3 regions of the Streptomyces sp. OZ13 genome follow, and region 2 is predicted to be linked to each of the others. Evidence: predicted binding sites of a transcription regulator. Region 2 holds the regulator's gene; each other region holds the start of a gene.

Region 1 (6,415 bases), on a different contig from region 2:
GGGCCCGGGAGGAGGGTGGCACGGACCGTGGACGGGGCCGTGCCGAACCAGAGCACCGCCTCCTTGACGTCGCCGCCGTCCGAGATCCACTCCGCCTCGGCGTCCTCGGGGACCGCCTCGTGGGGGATGCCCGGGGCGACCTTCAGGGCCGCGTGGGGGCGGGTGCGGGCGGCGCCGATCGCCCAGGACAGGGGCGGGGAGTACGCCTCCGGGTCGAAGATGCGGCCACGGCCGCCCCGGCGGGCCGGGTCGGCGAAGACCGCGTCGTACGGGGAGGTGTCGATGTCCGTGACGTCCGCGCAGCGGACCTCGATCAGAGCGGACAGGCCCAGCGCTTCGGCGTTCGCACGTGCGACTTCCGCCGTGAGCGGGTCGCGGTCGACGGCCAGGACCTGGATGCCCGCCCGGGCCAGGGCGATCGCGTCGCCGCCGATGCCGCTGCACAGGTCGGCGACGCTTCGTACGCCGAGCGCGGCGAACCGCGCGGCCCGGTGGTCCGCGACCGAGCGGCGGGTGGACTGCTCGACGCCGTTCGGGGTGAAGAACATCCGGCGGGCGTCCTCATCGCCGAACTTCGACGCCGCCCGCTGCCGCAGCCGCGCCTGTCCCAGCGCCGCGGAGACCAGGGCCGCCGGGTGCTCGCGTCGCAGGCGGGTCGCGACGGCCAGTTCACGGGCGGGGTCGTAGGAGGCCAGCGAGGCCAGCAGCGCTTCGCCCTCCTCGGTGCGCAGTGCGGTGAAGGCGGCGAGCGGATCGAGGTCGTTCACCGGGCCATTGTGGTCCAGGTGGGGGATGGTGCGCTCGTGGCGGCGGTGTCGGACCGGTGAGCGGGCGGCGCGCTGACAGGATGCGTCGCCATGCAGCTAGTACGACAAAAGGGAAAACTAGGAGCGTACCGGGCCCGTGCGGCCCTTGTCTCGCTCGTCGTCGCCGCGCTCGGCTCCGGCTGTGCGGCCGAGGGGCCGCCGGAGGCACCCCGCCCCTCCCGGCCCGCCGCAGAGAAGGAAGCACGGCAGGGGCCGCAGGCGCAGGAGCCGGACGCCCGCAAGGCCCGCGAAGCCGCCGGCGGCGGTCCGGCGCAGCGGGAGAAGGCCGCGCTCAGCCAGAAGGCCCGCGCCGCCGCCGCGAAGAAGTGGGGGCTGAAGCAGACGCCGCTCGCGGCGCCACCGCCACCCGCCGTCAAGCCTCGGATCACCACCCGCAAGGGATTCGAGGTGGAGGACGGAGAGGGGCTGCCGCCCGTGTTCACCACCGTCCCGACGAAGGAGAAGATCGTCTTCCTGACGATCGACGACGGCGCGGAGAAGGACCCCGAACTGCTGCGGATGATGTCCGACCTGCGGATCCCGTACAGCGCCTTCCTCAGCGACTACGTCATCAACGACGACTACGGCTACTTCGAGAAGATGCGGGACAGCGGCGTGGCGCTGCACAACCACACGCTCAACCACCCGTATCTGCCCGGCCTTTCGTACGCCGAGCAGAAGCGTGAGATCTGCGGCCAGCAGGACAAGCTGGAGAAGCGCTACGGGAGCCGGCCCCGGCTCATGCGCCCCCCGTACGGGAACTACAACAAGGACACCCTGCGCGTCGCCAAGAAGTGCGGCGTCGAGGCCGTGCCGCTGTGGGCCGCGGAGGCGTTTCCCGACCACATGGAGTGGCGGGAGTGGGACCGGGACCTGCATCCGGGCGACATCATCCTCACGCACTTCCGTGGCGAGGAGGACTGGGAGGGCAGCATGCCGGACATGATCCGGCGGGTCATGCGGACGGTGACGGCGAAGGGGTACGCCGTGGCCAGGCTGGAGGACTACGTCTGAGACCGGGGACCGTCGGGCGGGGCCGGAGGCCGTGACCGGACGGCGGGACCGTGGCCGGGCCGGAGTCCGAATCGGAACGCCACGCGGTCTCGCATTGGCACTCCGCTTGACCGAGTGCTAATCGCAGTCATAGTCTCGGCCCTGGCACTCACCAAGTGAGAGTGCCAACACAGCGACGGGCAGGTCCGGCACCCGCGACGACGGATCCACCTGGTCGCCACCTCAGATCAGTTAACCCCGTGATCTCCGAAGGGGGAGGTCGGATCGTGACGACCGCCAGCTCCAAGGTTGCCATCAAGCCGCTCGAGGACCGCATTGTGGTCCAGCCGCTCGACGCCGAGCAGACCACGGCCTCTGGCCTGGTTATTCCGGACACCGCCAAGGAGAAGCCCCAGGAGGGCGTCGTCCTGGCCGTGGGCCCGGGCCGCTTCGAGAACGGCGAGCGCCTGCCGCTCGACGTGAAGACCGGCGACATCGTGCTGTACAGCAAGTACGGCGGCACCGAAGTGAAGTACAGCGGCGAGGAGTACCTCGTCCTCTCGGCCCGCGACGTGCTCGCGATCGTCGAGAAGTAGAAAGCAGGGGCGCGCTCAGGGGTCATCGGCCCCTGGGACTCCGCGCCAGTTCTGCCTCGAGCTGCGCCCCTGGCCACCCCGCTGATGCCGGGCGGCGAGGGGCGCAGTTCTTTGAACACGAAATCCGAGAGGGCTGAACCGCTCCCATGGCGAAGATCCTGAAGTTCGACGAGGACGCCCGTCGCGCCCTCGAGCGCGGCGTCAACAAGCTTGCCGACACGGTCAAGGTGACGATCGGCCCCCGTGGCCGCAACGTCGTCATCGACAAGAAGTTCGGCGCTCCCACCATCACCAACGACGGCGTCACCATCGCCCGCGAGGTCGAGATCGAGGACCCGTACGAGAACCTGGGCGCCCAGCTGGTGAAGGAGGTGGCGACCAAGACCAACGACATCGCGGGTGACGGTACGACCACCGCCACCGTGCTGGCCCAGGCGCTGGTCCGCGAGGGTCTGCGCAACGTCGCCGCCGGTGCCTCCCCGGCCGCCCTGAAGAAGGGCATCGACGCCGCGGTCAAGGCCGTGTCCGAGGAGCTCCTCGCGACCGCCCGCCCGATCGAGGACAAGGCCGACATCGCCGCCGTGGCCGCGCTGTCCGCGCAGGACCAGCAGGTCGGCGAGCTCATCGCCGAGGCGATGGACAAGGTCGGCAAGGACGGTGTCATCACCGTCGAGGAGTCCAACACCTTCGGTCTGGAGCTCGACTTCACCGAGGGCATGGCCTTCGACAAGGGCTACCTGTCCCCGTACATGGTGACCGACCAGGAGCGTATGGAGGCCGTCCTCGACGACCCGTACATCCTGATCCACCAGGGCAAGATCACCTCCATCCAGGACATGCTGCCGCTGCTGGAGAAGGTCATCCAGGCCGGTGGCTCCAAGCCGCTGCTGATCATCGCCGAGGATGTCGAGGGCGAGGCGCTCTCCACCCTCGTCGTGAACAAGATCCGCGGCACCTTCAACGCGGTGGCCGTCAAGGCTCCCGGCTTCGGCGACCGCCGCAAGGCGATGCTCGGCGACATGGCCACCCTCACCGGTGCCACCGTCATCGCCGAAGAGGTCGGCCTCAAGCTGGACCAGGCCGGTCTGGACGTGCTGGGCACCGCCCGCCGCGTGACGATCACCAAGGACGACACCACGATCGTCGACGGTGGCGGCAAGAGCGAGGACGTCGCGGGCCGCGTCAACCAGATCAAGGCCGAGATCGAGTCCACCGACTCCGACTGGGACCGCGAGAAGCTCCAGGAGCGCCTCGCGAAGCTGGCCGGCGGCGTGTGCGTTATCAAGGTCGGCGCCGCCACCGAGGTGGAGCTCAAGGAGAAGAAGCACCGTCTCGAGGACGCCATCTCCGCGACCCGCGCCGCGGTCGAGGAGGGCATCGTCTCCGGTGGTGGCTCCGCGCTCGTCCACGCCGTGAAGGTGCTCGAGGGCAACCTGGGCAAGGAGGGCGACGAGGCCACCGGTGTCGCCGTCGTCCGCCGCGCCGCCGTCGAGCCGCTGCGCTGGATCGCCGAGAACGCCGGCCTCGAGGGCTACGTCATCACCGCCAAGGTGGCCGAGCTCGAGGCGGGTCAGGGCTTCAACGCCGCGACCGGCGAGTACGGCGACCTGGTCAAGGCCGGCGTCATCGACCCGGTCAAGGTCACGCGCTCCGCTCTGGAGAACGCCGCGTCCATCGCCTCCCTGCTGCTCACGACCGAGACCCTGGTCGTCGAGAAGCCGGCCGAGGACGAGGGCGACGCGGGTCACGGCCACGGCCACGGCCACAGCCACTGACGCGACAAGCGCCGAGAAGGCCCCCGTCCCCGCATCGCGCGAGGGCGGGGGCCTTCCCCGTCGGAACGTCTCCTGGCAGGCGCGGCCTACAGGGCGCCGAGCTGGCGCATCAGCCGCATCAGGTCCATGTGCCACCAGCCTTCCTTGATCTTCCCGTCCTCGAACCGGAAGATCGTCGTGCCGGTGATGGTGCACTGCTCTCCCGTCGCCGGGATGCCCCGGAACTCCGCCTTGTGCCTGCCGCTCCAGGTCCACAGCGTCACGACGTCGTCCCCTTGGGTGACCTGCCGGTCGAGCTCGAAGGTGAAGTCGAAGGCGTCGCGCCACATGCTGAGGTCCCGGCGTATGACCTGCTTGCCGACCTCGGTGTCCTCCTCGTTGGCGACGTCGTGGTCGATGTAGTCGTCGGCGAAGACCTCGCCGATGGCGTCCAGATTGCCGCCGGCCGCGATCTCGTGGAAGAAGCGGCGGGCCGTCGCCGCGTTCAGCTGTTCCTCACGGACCACGTCCAGGTCGGTGAACGAGGGCATGCCGTCGCAGAGGGCCACCATCTCCTGGAACATCTTGTCCGTCTCCGGAAGGTGCGAGTTCTTCATCGCCTCCTCGTACGAGGGGAACTCGACGATGTCGACGTAGTGGCTGCTGTCGCTGCGGTCCTTCCCCGTGACGGCGTGGCCGGTGGTCCGCTTGCCCTGTGTCTGCTCGACCCACCTGTCCATGAGCGCGTTCACGTCGTCGAACCTGGCGGTCTTGTAGTCGATGATCTGCACGAATTTCATGGCGCCTCCCGAGCCGATGCGGCCCCTGATGGGATACGTCCATCTTAGTGACGCGGATCACAGTCGTGTCGTGAGCGGCTACTGCGGCCCGTACTTACGGCCCGTCTTCGACGTGAGCCCGCCCAGCAGGCCGCGCGGCGTCAGCTTCACGACGCCCATCAGCGCCTTGTAGCGGGGGTCGGGGATGGAGAGGGACTTCCCCTTGGCCAGGTCCGAGAGCGCCGACGCCACCAGCTTGTCGGCGTCCAGCCACATCCAGCCGGGGATGTTGTTCGTGCCCATGCCGGCCCGCTGGTGGAACTCGGTCCGTACGAATCCCGGGCACAGCGCCATCAGCCGCACCCCCGATCCGGCGAGGTCCCTGGCGGCGCCCTGTGTGAACTGCACGACCCATGCCTTGGACGCGCCGTAGGTGCCACGGGGCACGAAGGCGGCGACCGACGCCACGTTCACCACGCCGCCCCGGCCGCGTTCGCGCATCGGTCCCGCCGCGGCCGCGGTCAGCCGCAGCACCGCCTCGCAGTGCACCTTCAGCATGGTCAGCTCGTCGGCCATGGAGACATCGAGGAACCGGCCCTTGTTCCCGAAACCCGCGTTGTTGACCAGCAGATCGACGGGGTGTTTGTGGTCCGCAAGGCGCTCCTCGACCGCGCCGATCCCGTCCTCCCGCGACAGGTCGGCCGTCAGTACCTCCGCCTCGATGCCGTGCCGGTCGTGCAGTTCGGTGGCCTGTTCCTGCAGCCGTTCTGTGTCCCGGGCCACGAGCACCAGGTTGTGCCCATCGGCCGCGAGCCGCCGTGCGAAGGCGGCGCCGATGCCCGCGGTCGCTCCCGTGATCAGTGCAGTCGTCATAGGCGGCACGTTAATGCCCGACGTGGTGGTGCGGCGCGGGCGCCTTCCCTGACCGGTGCCCGTCCGCGGCCCGTCCGGGGGCGCGAACTGCCCCGAAGTCCCTGGCCCGTTCCGCCTTCCGGCGCCCGCGCCGCGAGTCCCGCCGGGCCCCTCGCCTATGCGGCGCCGGGGCCGGGGACCGGTCCAGGGCCGGCCGCCGTGCCGTATTTCGCGACGTACGCGCGGGCGTTCCTCAGCAGTTCACTGTGCAGGGCGTCACCTGCCTCGAGGACCAGGGGCAGCAGGTGGCGCTCGGTGGTCTCCGCCCGGAACGCCATCTCCACGGTCACCTCGTGCTCCGGCCGGTGCACCACCTCCACCGGGTCGCCGGCGCGGATCTCGCCGGGCTCGATGACCCGCAGGTACGCGCCGGACACCCCGCTCTGTGTGAAACGCCTGACCCAGCCCTTCTCGCCGAGCCGGCCGGCGAAGGTGCGGCACGGGACGCGGCCCGAGGTGACCTCGAGTACCACCGCATCGCCGATGCGCCATCGCTCACCGATCCTGGCCCCGGTGACATCGACGCCGATGGTGGTGAGGTTCTCGCCGAACGTGCCGTTGGAAAGCGGACGCCC
Region 2 (6,415 bases):
AAGTCCGCCACGATCGACGGAAGGTCGTCGACGCCTTCCAAATACTCGACCACCACGCCCTCGATCCGCAGGTCGTCGCCCCACACCCGCTCCACGAGCTCCGCGTCGTGGCGGCCCTCCACGTAGATGCGGCCCGCGCGGGCGACCCGGGCCCGGGCACCGGGAACGGCGACAGAGCCGGAGGCCGTACGGGACGGACGGGACGGGCCCGCCGGGGCCGGACGGACCAGCGTGACGACCTTGCCCTCCAGCAGGAAGCCCCGCGGCTCGAGCGGGAACACGCGGTGCTTGCCGAAGCGGTCCTCCAGGGTGACCGTGCCCGCCTCGCAGCGGATCACCGCGCCGCAGAAGCCGGTCGACACCTCCTCCACCACCAGCTCGGGATCGGCCGGGACCTCCGGCACGGGCTTCGACCGCTTCCACGGCGGCGTGAGATCAGGGCTGTAGCTGCGCATTCGCACGACGATACGGCCGCACGCCGCTACGACACGCCGAAACGCGCCGCCAGTTCGTCGCGCTGGGCCCGTACGAACGCCGCGTCCACCACCGCGCCGTGCCCCGGGACGTACAAGGCGTCCTCGCCGCCGAGCGCCAGCAGCCTGTCGAGGGCGGCGGGCCACTGCGGCCCGACGGCGTCCGTGCCGGCCTGAGGCTCCCCGGACTCCTCCACCAGGTCGCCGCAGAACACCACCTCCCGCTCCGCGGGCACCAGCAGCGCCAGATCGTGGCCCGAGTGACCGGGGCCCACATTGGCCAACAGCACCTGGCGGCCTCCCAGGTCGAGCGTCCACTCCCCGGACACCGCATGCTGCGGCGCCACCACCATGTCCGCGGCCTCCGCCGCCTCTTCGGGAGCGACCCCGTGCCGGATCGCGGTGGCGCGGATCGCGTCCCGCTCCCGGCGCAGCAGCGTGTCCATGCCCACAGCCCCGTACACGTCCGCCCCGGCGAAGGCCGCCGTGCCCAGCACATGGTCGAAATGGGGATGGCTGAGTGCGATGTGCGTCACGCGGCGCCCGCCCGTCAGCGCCTGCGCCTGGGCGCGCAGCTCGGCGCCCTCACGGAGCGTGGAGCCCGTGTCGTACAGCAGCACCCCGTCCTCGCCGGCGACCAGGCCGACGGTCGCGTCCCATCCCGGCAGGCGGCGGCGGCCGACTCCCTCGGCCAGCCGTTCCCAGCCGAAGTCTTCCCAACTGACGTCCATACGGCGACGCTATCCGCATCACATCCGCATCGACCTGCGCGGGCCGCACGAGCGCGTGTCCGACCGCACGGTCGGCCACCCTTGCTACCCGCGTACCCCGCAGCCGTACACTGGCCGGGGGAATGCTGGCACTCGGGCGCACCGAGTGCCAGGACACACAGAGGAACCACAGCTGGAGGTGCGCGAATGCTCAGCGAACGCAGGCTCGAGGTGCTGCGCGCCATCGTCCAGGACTACGTCGGCACCGAGGAGCCTGTCGGCTCCAAGGCCCTCACCGAGCGTCACAACCTTGGCGTCTCCCCGGCCACCGTCCGCAACGACATGGCCGTGCTGGAGGAGGAGGGCTTCATCGCCCAGCCCCACACCAGCGCCGGACGGATCCCCACGGACAAGGGGTACCGGCTGTTCGTCGACCGGCTGGCCGGCGTCAAGCCGCTGTCGTCGCCGGAGCGTCGCGCCATCCAGAACTTCCTGGACGGGGCGGTCGACCTCGACGACGTCGTGGGACGTACGGTGCGGCTGCTGGCGCAGCTGACCCGGCAGGTCGCCGTCGTGCAGTACCCGTCGCTGACCCGGTCCACGGTCCGGCACGTGGAACTCCTCTCCCTCGCGCCCGCCCGCCTGATGCTCGTGCTGATCACGGACACGGGCCGGGTCGAGCAGCGCATGATCGACTGCCCCGCCCCCTTCGGCGACGCCTCGCTCGCGGACCTGCGGGCCCGGCTCAACAGCCGGGTCGTGGGACGCCGCTTCGCGGACGTGCCGCAGCTGGTGCAGGACCTTCCCGAATCCTTCGAGCACGAGGACCGCGGCACCGTCTCCACGGTGCTCTCCACACTGCTCGAGACCCTGGTCGAGGAGACCGAGGAGCGGCTCGTGATCGGCGGCACCGCCAATCTGACCCGCTTCGGACACGACTTCCCGCTGACCATCCGGCCCGTGCTGGAGGCGCTGGAGGAGCATGTGGTGCTCCTCAAGCTGCTCGGCGAGGCGAATGAGTCGGGCGGTATGGGCATGACCGTACGTATCGGTCACGAGAACGCCCATGAAGGCCTCAACTCCACGTCCGTGGTCTCGGTCGGCTACGGTTCGGGCGACGAGGCAGTAGCGAAACTCGGCGTGGTCGGACCGACCCGCATGGACTACCCCGGAACGATGGGAGCGGTACGCGCAGTGGCACGTTACGTCGGACAGATCCTGGCGGAGTCGTAAGTGGCCACGGACTATTACGCCGTACTCGGCGTACGCCGCGACGCATCGCAGGACGAGATCAAGAAGGCCTTCCGCCGCCTCGCGCGCGAACTCCACCCGGACGTGAATCCGGATCCGAAGACGCAGGAGCGCTTCAAGGAGATCAACGCCGCGTACGAGGTGCTCTCGGACCCGCAGAAGAAGCAGGTCTACGACCTCGGCGGTGACCCGCTGTCGCAGGCCGGAGGCGGCGGCGCCGGAGGCTTCGGCGCGGGCGGCTTCGGCAACTTCTCCGACATCATGGACGCGTTCTTCGGCACGGCGTCGCAGCGCGGACCGCGCTCGCGCACCCGCCGCGGCCAGGACGCGATGATCCGGCTGGAGATCGAGCTCAACGAGGCCGCCTTCGGCACCACGAAGGACATCCAGGTCGACACGGCCGTCGTCTGCACGACCTGCTCCGGCGAGGGCGCGGCGCCCGGCACATCGGCGCAGACCTGCGACATGTGCCGCGGGCGCGGCGAGGTCTCGCAGGTGACACGGTCCTTCCTGGGCCAGGTCATGACGTCGCGGCCCTGCCCGCAGTGCCAGGGCTTCGGCACGGTCGTGCCGACCCCGTGCCCGGAGTGCGCCGGCGACGGCCGCGTCCGGTCGCGGCGGACGCTGACCGTGAAGATCCCGGCCGGTGTCGACAACGGCACCCGGATCCAGCTCGCGGGTGAGGGCGAGGTCGGCCCCGGCGGCGGCCCCGCCGGTGACCTGTACGTCGAGATCCACGAGGTCGCCCACCCCGTATTCCAGCGGCGCGGCGACGACCTGCACTGCACGGTGACGATCCCCATGACCGCGGCGGCGCTGGGCACGAAGTGCCCGCTCGAGACGCTCGACGGCGTGGAGGAGGTCGACATCCGACCGGGCACGCAGTCCGGCCAGTCGATCCCGCTGCACGGCCGCGGCATCACGCACCTGCGCGGCGGCGGCCGGGGCGACCTGATCGTGCATGTCGAGGTGACGACGCCGACGAAGCTGGACCCGGAGCAGGAGCGACTGCTGAGGGACCTGGCGAAGCTGCGGGGCGAGGAGCGGCCGCTTGGCCAGTTCCAGCCGGGCCAGCAGGGGCTGTTCTCGCGGCTGAAGGACGCGTTCAACGGGCGTTAGCCGGGGGTGGGGCGACGGGTCCGCTGCGCGGGGCCGTTTCCCCTACCCGCCCCTTCCCGAACCGGGCTCCGTACCGCCCCTGCGGGCGGCGCACCGGGTTTCGCGCGGTGCCCTCGATCTCCCCCTACGGCCCGGCGGCCGTGGGAGGTGCCCCCAGGCGTTGGAAATGCCGCTGCGCGGCATCCAGCCACGCCGCCGACGGAGGCACTCCGACCCAGCCGGGCAACTTCAGCCCCGCCGGCGTTCGAGGCGCGGGGGTCCGGGGGGCGAGCCCCCGAAACACCGCAACGCAGCGCGGTGCCCGGCCGGGCGGAGGCCGGTTCGGGAGTGGGCCCCCACGGCGGCCAGGCCGTAGGGGGAGGGGAACACGTCCCGCAGGGGCGCTGCGCGGAATGGGGGATTCGGACCCGTCGCGGGGACGTGGCACGATGCCTGCATGTCGTCATCCGCGCTGGTCGGCCTCTGCCGTCATCCGATCGTGCAGGCACCCATGGCCGGCGGCGCTTCCTGTCCGCAGCTGGTCGCCGCCGTGTCGGAGACCGGTGGGCTGGGCTTCCTGGCCGCCGGATACAAGACGGCGGACGGGGTGTACGAAGAGGTCAAGCAGGTCCGCGGGCTGACCGCGCGGCCCTTCGGCGTCAACCTGTTCATGCCGCAGCCCGGCAACGCCGACCCCGCCGCCGTCGGCGTCTACCGGGACCAGCTCGCCGGTGAGTCCGCCTGGTACGAGACGCCGCTCGGTGATCCGGACAGGGGACGGGACGACGGCTACGACGCGAAGCTCGCGATCCTGCTCGACGACCCCGTCCCGGTCGTCTCGTTCACCTTCGGCTGTCCCTCGCGCAGCGTCATCGAGTCGTTCAGCAAGGCGGGCACCTTCACGATCGTGACCGTCACCACGCCTGAGGAGGCGCAGGCGGCCCAGTGGGCCGGTGCCGACGCGGTGTGCGTGCAGGGCGTCGAAGCCGGCGGCCATCAGGGCACGCACCGGGACGACCCCGCGACCGACGGGTCCGGTTACGGACTGCTCACGCTTCTTACACTGGTGAAGGAGACCGTACAGATGCCCGTCATCGCCGCCGGCGGACTGATGCGCGGCAGTCAGATCGCCGCGGTCCTGGCGGCCGGGGCGGACGCCGCCCAGCTCGGTACCGCGTTCCTGGTGTGCCCCGAGTCGGGGGCGCACCCGGTGCACAAGCAGGCCATGACCAACCCGCTGTTCGTACGCACCGAACTGACCCGGGCCTTCTCCGGGCGGCCCGCGCGGGGCCTCGTGAACAGGTTCATGCGGGAGCACGGTCCGTACGCGCCGGCCGCGTACCCCGAGGTGCACCACCTGACGAGCGGGCTGCGCAAGGCCGCCGCGAAGGCGGGCGACGCGCAGGGCATGTCGCTGTGGGCGGGCCAGGGGCACCGGCTGGCGCGTGAGATGCCCGCCGCCCAACTCGTGGGGGTGCTCGCCTCCGAGGCGGACTCCGCACGGGCCGCGCTGTCGCTCGGCGGTGGTGTGTGATGACCGCTCCCGTCTTCCTCGTCGAATCGCTCGCAGGCGTCGCGCCCGGCGCGGCCGTCGTCCTGGACGGCCCGGAAGGGCGGCACGCCGTCTCCGTGCGCCGGCTCCAGCCGGGCGAGGACATCGTCCTCACGGACGGCGGCGGCCGCGGAGCGTCGGGCACCGTCGTATCCACCGAGGGCAAGGACCGTCTGACGGTCGAGGTGCGCGAGTGTCCCGAGGAGCCGCAGCCGACGCCCCGCATCACCGTCGTGCAGGCGCTGCCCAAGGGTGACCGCGGCGAACTCGCCGTGGAGACCATGACCGAGACCGGTGTGGACGCGGTCGTGCCGTGGTCGGCGGCGCGCTGCATCACCCAGTGGAAGGGCGAACGCGGCGCGAAGTCGCTCGCCAAGTGGCGGGCGACGGCCCGTGAGGCGGGCAAGCAGTCGCGCAGGCTCCGCTTCCCGGAGGTCGCGGAGCCGGCAACGACCAAGCAGGTCGCGGCACTTCTGGCGGACGCGGACTTCGCCGCCGTGCTCCACGAGGAGGGCGCCATGCCGCTCGCCACGGCGGAACTCCCCACGGAGGGCTCGATCGTTCTCGTGGTCGGCCCCGAGGGCGGGGTGTCCCCGCAGGAGCTCGACCTGTTCGCCGAGGCGGGCGCCAGGCCGTACCGGCTGGGTCGCAGCGTGCTGCGTACATCCACGGCCGGCACGGCGGCGACGGCGCTCCTGCTGGGCCGCACCGGCCGCTGGTCCTGAACGGGCGCGGCCCGAGACCCAGCCGCGATGGGCGGTCCCGGGGCTCAGCCTGCCCGTAGGGGCTGCGTGTCGGCCCGACCGGCCGGAAGGGGCGGTCCGTCGACTCGGCCCGCCGGTAGGGGCGGTCCCGGGGCTCAGCCTGCCGGAAGACACGGTCCGGGGGCTCAACGAGCCGGCAGGGGCGGCGGTCCGGGGACTCAGCCCGCCCGTTGGGGCGGTCCGTCGGCCAACAGGCCTTGCAGGCGCGGGTCCGGGGACTCAGTCCGCCGGTTCCGCCGGGACGTCGGCGGACACCGCGTCGAACAGCGGCCACCCGTCGGTCTCGACCGTCCTCGGCGTGTCCGGCAGGAGGCCGCGGGCCGTCGCCGCGTCGAGGAACCGCCGTGCCACGCCCGGCTCGTAGAGATTCAGCCACGTCCCGCCGGAGACCACGGCACCCGCCTCGAAGTATCCGCCCGACACGACCCGGCCGGGACCTTCCCGGAAGACGACCGCCAGGCGCTGCTGCGTCCCCTCGCGCCGCAGCCACAGCGTCGTACGGCAGCCACGGGTTCCGGAGTCGTCCCGCGTGTGCCGGTGCCTCACCGACCACATGTACACGTTGTC
Region 3 (6,415 bases), on a different contig from region 2:
GTCCCTCGCCATCGGCAACCCGGCCGACGGCCCGTACGTGCTGGACATCGCGCGCCGCACGGGCGGGGCCGTCGAGGACGTGAACGACGAGCAGGTCGTCGACGCGATCAAGCTGCTGGCCCGCACCGAGGGCATCTTCGCCGAGACGGCCGGTGGCGTGACGGTGGGTGTGACGAAGAAGCTGATCGAGGCGGGCCTGCTCGACCCGGCGCTCACCACCGTCGTGCTCAACACCGGCGACGGTCTCAAGACCCTCGACGCCGTCGCGGAGACCTCGCAGGCGACCGCCGTCATCCGCCCGAGCCTGGACGCGTTCCGCGACGCGGGCCTGGCCGCCCACTGAGAACCTTGCTCCGCACTGCCACGCCGTACTCCGCCGAGAGGTGACGAACATGAGCGTCAACGTCCGCATCCCCACCATCCTCCGTACGTACACGGGCGGCCGGGCCGAGGTCCCGGCGGAGGGCACGACCCTCGCCGAGGTCATCGCGGACCTGGAGAAGAACCACACGGGCATCGCCGCCCGCGTCCTGGACGACCAGGGCAAGCTGCGCCGGTTCGTCAACGTGTACGTGAACGACGACGACGTCCGCTTCGAGCAGGGCCTGGAGACGGCCACGCCGGACGGTGCGGGCGTGTCGATCATTCCCGCCGTCGCCGGCGGCTGACGGATACAGGAGGAGCGGCCGCTGAGCTCTCCCCAGAGATTTACCCGCAGTTACTGAAATTGCCCCCTCCGCGAGAGAAGCGGAGGGGGCAATTCTGCATGGTTGAGCGCGGTAGAGTTTGGGAAGCCCCCTTCGCCGGCCGCTCGAGAATGCCTTCAACTTCCGCAAGAATGCGGCCGAACCATGCGATCGAATTGCCACTTAGGCGTTATTTGCCGGGCCCGACTTGCCCCGGAATTCCATGAATTGACACGGATCGGTCGTTCGGTACTGCCCAGATTTCTCGTCCGATTGACCTGTTGCAGAGGGCAGTTGGGCAGATACATTCAGCCGCGGTCGACGCGTTCCGGCGCACACCCCTCCTGCTGGGGTGGAGGTCTGACCCGGGTCCGCGAAGTGCGGTCCTGCGCAAGGGCCAGTAATAGGGGAGTTAGGCATGGCTCAGGGCACCGTCAAGTGGTTCAACGCGGAGAAGGGGTACGGCTTCATCGCGGTCGACGGTGGTGCGGATGTTTTCGTCCACTACAGCGCGATCCAGATGGACGGTTACCGCACCCTTGAAGAAGGTCAGCGAGTCGAATTCGAGATCTCGCAGGGCCAGAAGGGTCCGCAGGCGGACATGGTCAAGCTCGCCGTCTGATCCAACTGATCGAGGCGCGATCGGCCACCGACGCACTCACGCATGAGGGGCTCGCCTCCCGGCCACCGGGAAGCGGGCCCCTCACGCGTGTCCGGACACTGCCGCGGGCGCCGGCGCCGGCCGCGGCGTCCCTCGAGGAAGCCTGGGCCAACCCCTCGCCCGACCGCCCTCCACCGGGCGGCCTTGCTCGAAGGCGCTTGCACTCTCATGGGTCGAGTGCTAATCATTGGCGTTAGCACTCTCCCAGTGAGAGTGACAGAACTTGGATCGGGTCGGTGAGGCCCGCGAGCCGGGTGGGGCAAGGAACCACAAGGCGCGCAGGCCGTCCGTCGCGGGCGCCGGATGCGATCCGAAGCAATCCACCCCAGTCCGGGAGGACCACTTCACATGGCCAAGATCATCGCGTTCGACGAGGAGGCACGGCGCGGTCTCGAGCGCGGGATGAACCAGCTCGCCGACGCCGTCAAGGTCACCCTTGGCCCCAAGGGTCGCAACGTCGTCCTCGAGAAGAAGTGGGGCGCCCCCACGATCACCAACGATGGTGTTTCCATCGCCAAGGAGATCGAGCTCGAGGACCCGTACGAGAAGATCGGCGCCGAGCTGGTCAAGGAAGTCGCCAAGAAGACGGACGACGTCGCCGGTGACGGTACGACCACCGCGACCGTTCTCGCCCAGGCGCTCGTCCGTGAGGGCCTGCGCAACGTGGCCGCCGGCGCCAACCCGATGGCCCTGAAGCGCGGCATCGAGAAGGCCGTCGAGGCCGTCTCCGGTGCCCTGCTCGAGCAGGCCAAGGACGTGGAGACCAAGGAGCAGATCGCCTCCACCGCCTCCATCTCCGCCGCTGACGTCCAGATCGGTGAGCTCATCGCCGAGGCCATGGACAAGGTCGGCAAGGAAGGCGTCATCACCGTCGAGGAGTCCCAGACCTTCGGTCTGGAGCTCGAGCTCACCGAGGGTATGCGCTTCGACAAGGGCTACATCTCGGCGTACTTCGCCACCGACATGGAGCGTATGGAGGCGTCCCTGGACGACCCGTACATCCTGATCGTCAACTCCAAGGTCGGCAACGTGAAGGACCTCCTTCCGCTGCTGGAGAAGGTCATGCAGTCCGGCAAGCCGCTGCTGATCATCGCCGAGGACGTCGAGGGTGAGGCCCTGTCGACCCTGGTCGTCAACAAGATCCGCGGCACGTTCAAGTCCGTCGCCGTCAAGGCCCCGGGCTTCGGCGACCGCCGCAAGGCCATGCTGAACGACATCGCCATCCTCACGGGCGGCACGGTCATCTCCGAGGAGGTCGGCCTCAAGCTCGAGAACGCCGGCCTGGACCTGCTGGGCCGCGCCCGCAAGGTCGTCATCACCAAGGACGAGACCACGATCGTCGACGGTGCCGGTGACAGCGACCAGGTCCAGGGTCGCGTCAACCAGATCCGTGCCGAGATCGAGAACAGCGACTCGGACTACGACCGCGAGAAGCTCCAGGAGCGCCTCGCGAAGCTGGCCGGCGGCGTGGCCGTCATCAAGGCCGGCGCCGCGACCGAGGTCGAGCTCAAGGAGCGCAAGCACCGCATCGAGGACGCCGTTCGCAACGCGAAGGCGGCCGTCGAGGAGGGCATCGTCGCCGGTGGTGGCGTGGCCCTGCTCCAGGCCTCCTCGGTCTTCGAGAAGCTCGAGCTCCAGGGCGACGAGGCGACCGGCGCCAACGCCGTGAAGCTCGCGCTGGAGGCCCCGCTCAAGCAGATCGCCGTCAACGGTGGTCTCGAGGGCGGCGTCATCGTCGAGAAGGTGCGCAACCTGCCTGTCGGCCACGGCCTGAACGCCGCGACCGGTGAGTACGTCGACATGATCGCCGAGGGCATCATCGACCCCGCGAAGGTGACCCGCTCTGCTCTGCAGAACGCGGCCTCCATCGCGGCGCTGTTCCTGACCACCGAGGCCGTCATCGCCGACAAGCCGGAGAAGGCCGCCGCGGCCGCTCCGGGCGGCATGCCGGGCGGTGACATGGACTTCTGATCCGCTCGCGGATCGGCAGACCGGTTTCACACCGAGGGCGGCACCCCTGCACGGGGGTGCCGCCCTCGGGCGTTCCCCGGCGGCGCACGGGCAGGACGTACGCCCACGACCGCCGCCGGAGCCGACCTGGGGGTGACCGGCCCGAGCGGGTGGGGCAAACCCCCTGCCGGATACGGGAGTTGGTCCCGTGGGGCCGGGCGCGCGGATCCGGGAGGGTCGTGCCATGGCAATCACTCGAACGTTCCGTCTCCGGCCCGCCGTCACCGTCGCGCTGACGCTGCCCGCCCTCGCGACCGCGCTGGTCGCCCTCCCCGCGCCGTCCGCAGAGGCGACCGCCCGGCCGGCGTCGGCAGTCCGGTGGGGCCCGTGCCCCGGGACCGGGCTCGACCCGCGCCAGGAGTGCGGGACGGTGTCCGTGCCGCTGGACCACGCCGAGCCGCGCGGGCCGCACATCACGCTGGCCGTGTCCCGGCTGCGCAGCGAGAAGCCCGAGGCCCGGCGCGGCACGCTGCTGATCATCCCCGGCGGACCGGGCAACCCCGGTCTGCACGAGCCCTCCCGGCGGGGGAAGGCCCTTCCGCAGTCGGTGCGCGACGCGTACGACGTCGTCAGCTTCGACCCGCGCGGCGTCGGCCGGTCCGCACCCGTCAGCTGCGATCTCCCGCACGACGACCTCGCCATGGAGCGGCTGCGCCCCTGGCCGGCGCCCGACGGCTCCGTCGACCACAACGTCGCCGCCGGCCGTCGCCTCGCCGACGCCTGTGCCGAGAACGGCGGCGAGGTCCTGCGCACCGTCAGCACCCGCAACGAGGCGCGCGACATCGACCGCGTCCGGGAGGCGCTCGGGGAGCGGAAACTGTCCGCGTGGGGCGTCTCGTACGGCACCTACGCCGGCGCCGCCTACGCGCAGATGTTCCCCCACCGCACCGACCGCTGGATCCTCGACAGCAACGACGACCCCGACCCGGAGCGGGTCGCGCGGGGCTGGCTGGCGAACTACGCGGTCGGCGTCGAGGACGTCTTCCCCGACTTCGCCGCCTGGGCCGCCGATCCCGCCAACCCGGACCGGCTGGCGGCGACACCGGAGGAGGTGCGGCCCCTCTTCCTCGCCCTCGCCGCCCGCCTGGACCGCGCGCCGATCCCCTGGCCGGGCGCCAACCCCGAGGAGCTGAACGGCAACGTGCTGCGTCAGACGCTGCTCGACAGCCTCTACTCGCCCAGGCGTTTCCCGGTCGTCGCCCGCCTGATCGCCGCCGCCCGCTCCGGGGCCGCGCTGCCGGCCCCGAACACGCTGCCGGACGAGGCCATGCAGAACACGGTGGCGGCGTCGGCCGCGACCATCTGCAACGACGTGGACGCCTGGGGGGACGACCAGGCCTCCTACGAGAAGGCCGTGGCCGACAGTCGTGAGCGCCACCCGTTGACGGCCGGGATGCCCGTCAACGTCATGCCGTGCGCCTTCTGGGACCTCGGCCCCACCGAGCGGCCCGTCCGCGTCACGCCGCACGGCCCGTCCAACGTCCTCCTCGTCCAGAACGACCGTGACGTGGCCACCCCGCTCGCGGGCGCGAAGAAGATGCGGGCGGCCTTCGGGGACCGTGCGCGGATGGTCGTCGTCGACGCGGCCGGCCACGGGTCCTACGTCGACAACGGCAACGAGTGCGGCGACGCGACCGTGACCCGCTTCCTGCTCACCGGGGAGCGCCCGGCGCGGGACCGCTACTGCGCCTCCTGACCGGCCGGGGCCGGCGCCGGACGCGGCCGGCCCATCACGGCGGCCACCAGCAGGTACGGCACGGCCAGCAGCGCGAAGACCCTGCTGTGGGAGGCGTACGGCGACAGTGCCGCGTACGTGCCGTACGCCAGCAGCGAGGCGATGTTGGTGCCGAGGCCCGTCAGCGAGGTGATGGTCGCCCGGCTCCTGCCGGTGATCGCGGCCTGGAGGCGTACGTCGGCCAGCACGTCCGCGAGCTGGAAGACGAGGAACGCGACGGCGAGCAGGGCGAATCCGGCGGGCGTGCCCGACAGCGCGCCCGCCGCGAGCGCCACGGCCGCGGCCGCGACCAGCGCCCCGGTCGCCCGGACCGACAGCCGTTCGCCGGCCGTCACCAGCAGCGAGCCGAGCGTCACGCCCACCCACACCACCAGCACCAGCAGGGGGACGGTCTCGGTCGCGACACCCGTGGCGGCGGCGAGCAGCGGCACGTACTCGTCCAGCACGCCCCAGATCGACGTGATCACCACGGCGAGGACCATCGCCCGCCGGACGGGACGGCTGCCGCGCACCTCGGCCAGCCCGGAACGCAACGTGGCGAGGTAGCCCGGCCGTTCGGCGGTGTCGTGGTGGGCGGTGGCGCGGTGCTCGGGGAGCGTCGAGCCGGCCGCCGCGCACAACAGACAGGCGCCGATGCTCCCGGCCCACACCAGCGCGTCGCCGCCGAAGGCGAGCGCCGGCGCGGCGGCGGCCGTGGCCGCGGCGGTCGCGGCCATGCCGAAGGCGGCGGCCCGGCCCATGATCCGGCCGTAGCGGTCGGCCGCGCCGAGCCGTTCGAGTTCGTCGTGCACGAGCGCTTCCATGGAGCCGGAGCGCAGGGAGCCGCCGACCGCCCAGAGCGTGAAGCCGGCGGCGTAGGCCGCGTAGGAGGGGGTCAGCGCCCACAGCGCGAATCCGACGGCGGTCAGCAGCGGGCCGGCGACCAGCGTGACGCGGCGGGACACCGCGTCGGCCCAGACGCCCGACGGCACTTCGACCAGCAGGCCGACGACGCACCAGATGGCGAAGAGGGAGGAGATCTCTGCGGTGGTCAGGCCGTGTTCGGCGAAAAGCAGGGCGTAGAGGGGGTAGAGGAGGACGAAGTCCTCAAGACCCGCGTAGGCGTAGAGCCTTCGCTCGAGCCGGCGGACGCCGCGGACGCCGGGGTCCGGCGGGCATGACGAAACGGTGAGCATGCGTGTGGTCCTTCTGCGGAACGGACGGGGGACGCCGGGTGCTCACCCGCGCGGCGGCCCGCGACAGCCCGTTCCAGGACCCGCTGCGGTGGATCAATGTCGTCGTCGGCTCATGCGGCCCAGTTTACGCCCGGGGCCGTCGTCGAGC

Evidence for each region. The regulator HrcA, encoded in region 2, represses chaperone genes, less so after heat shock. The targets are predictions, from matches to a motif close to TTNGCACTCNGNNNNNCNGAGTGCNAA.
Region 1: groES (co-chaperone GroES) is a predicted target of HrcA. The motif match lies at 1,915-1,941, and genes of this name have one in related genera.
Region 3: groL (chaperonin GroEL) is a predicted target of HrcA. The motif match lies at 1,541-1,567, and genes of this name have one in related genera.

The regions. Positions count from the first base shown of each region.
Region 1 covers NZ_JBQHCZ010000005.1:464-6,878, forward strand. Annotated here, with positions in the region: gene ACTMTU_RS13490 (class I SAM-dependent methyltransferase) at 1-767, opposite strand, end outside; gene ACTMTU_RS13495 (polysaccharide deacetylase family protein) at 858-1,820, shown strand; gene groES (co-chaperone GroES) at 2,087-2,395, shown strand; gene groL (chaperonin GroEL) at 2,542-4,170, shown strand; gene ACTMTU_RS13510 (ester cyclase) at 4,257-4,949, opposite strand; gene ACTMTU_RS13515 (SDR family NAD(P)-dependent oxidoreductase) at 5,028-5,801, opposite strand; gene ACTMTU_RS13520 (MOSC domain-containing protein) at 5,957-6,415, opposite strand, start outside.
Region 2 covers NZ_JBQHCZ010000003.1:416,435-422,849, reverse strand. Annotated here, with positions in the region: gene ACTMTU_RS09000 (DUF3097 domain-containing protein) at 1-455, opposite strand, end outside; gene ACTMTU_RS08995 (MBL fold metallo-hydrolase) at 482-1,204, opposite strand; gene hrcA (heat-inducible transcriptional repressor HrcA) at 1,391-2,416, shown strand; gene dnaJ (molecular chaperone DnaJ) at 2,417-3,553, shown strand; gene ACTMTU_RS08980 (nitronate monooxygenase) at 3,990-5,066, shown strand; gene ACTMTU_RS08975 (16S rRNA (uracil(1498)-N(3))-methyltransferase) at 5,066-5,809, shown strand; gene ACTMTU_RS08970 (hypothetical protein) at 6,068-6,415, opposite strand, start outside.
Region 3 covers NZ_JBQHCZ010000019.1:25,464-31,878, reverse strand. Annotated here, with positions in the region: gene thrC (threonine synthase) at 1-343, shown strand, start outside; gene ACTMTU_RS30975 (MoaD/ThiS family protein) at 393-668, shown strand; gene ACTMTU_RS30970 (cold-shock protein) at 1,105-1,308, shown strand; gene groL (chaperonin GroEL) at 1,696-3,318, shown strand; gene ACTMTU_RS30960 (alpha/beta hydrolase) at 3,542-5,053, shown strand; gene ACTMTU_RS30955 (MFS transporter) at 5,038-6,267, opposite strand.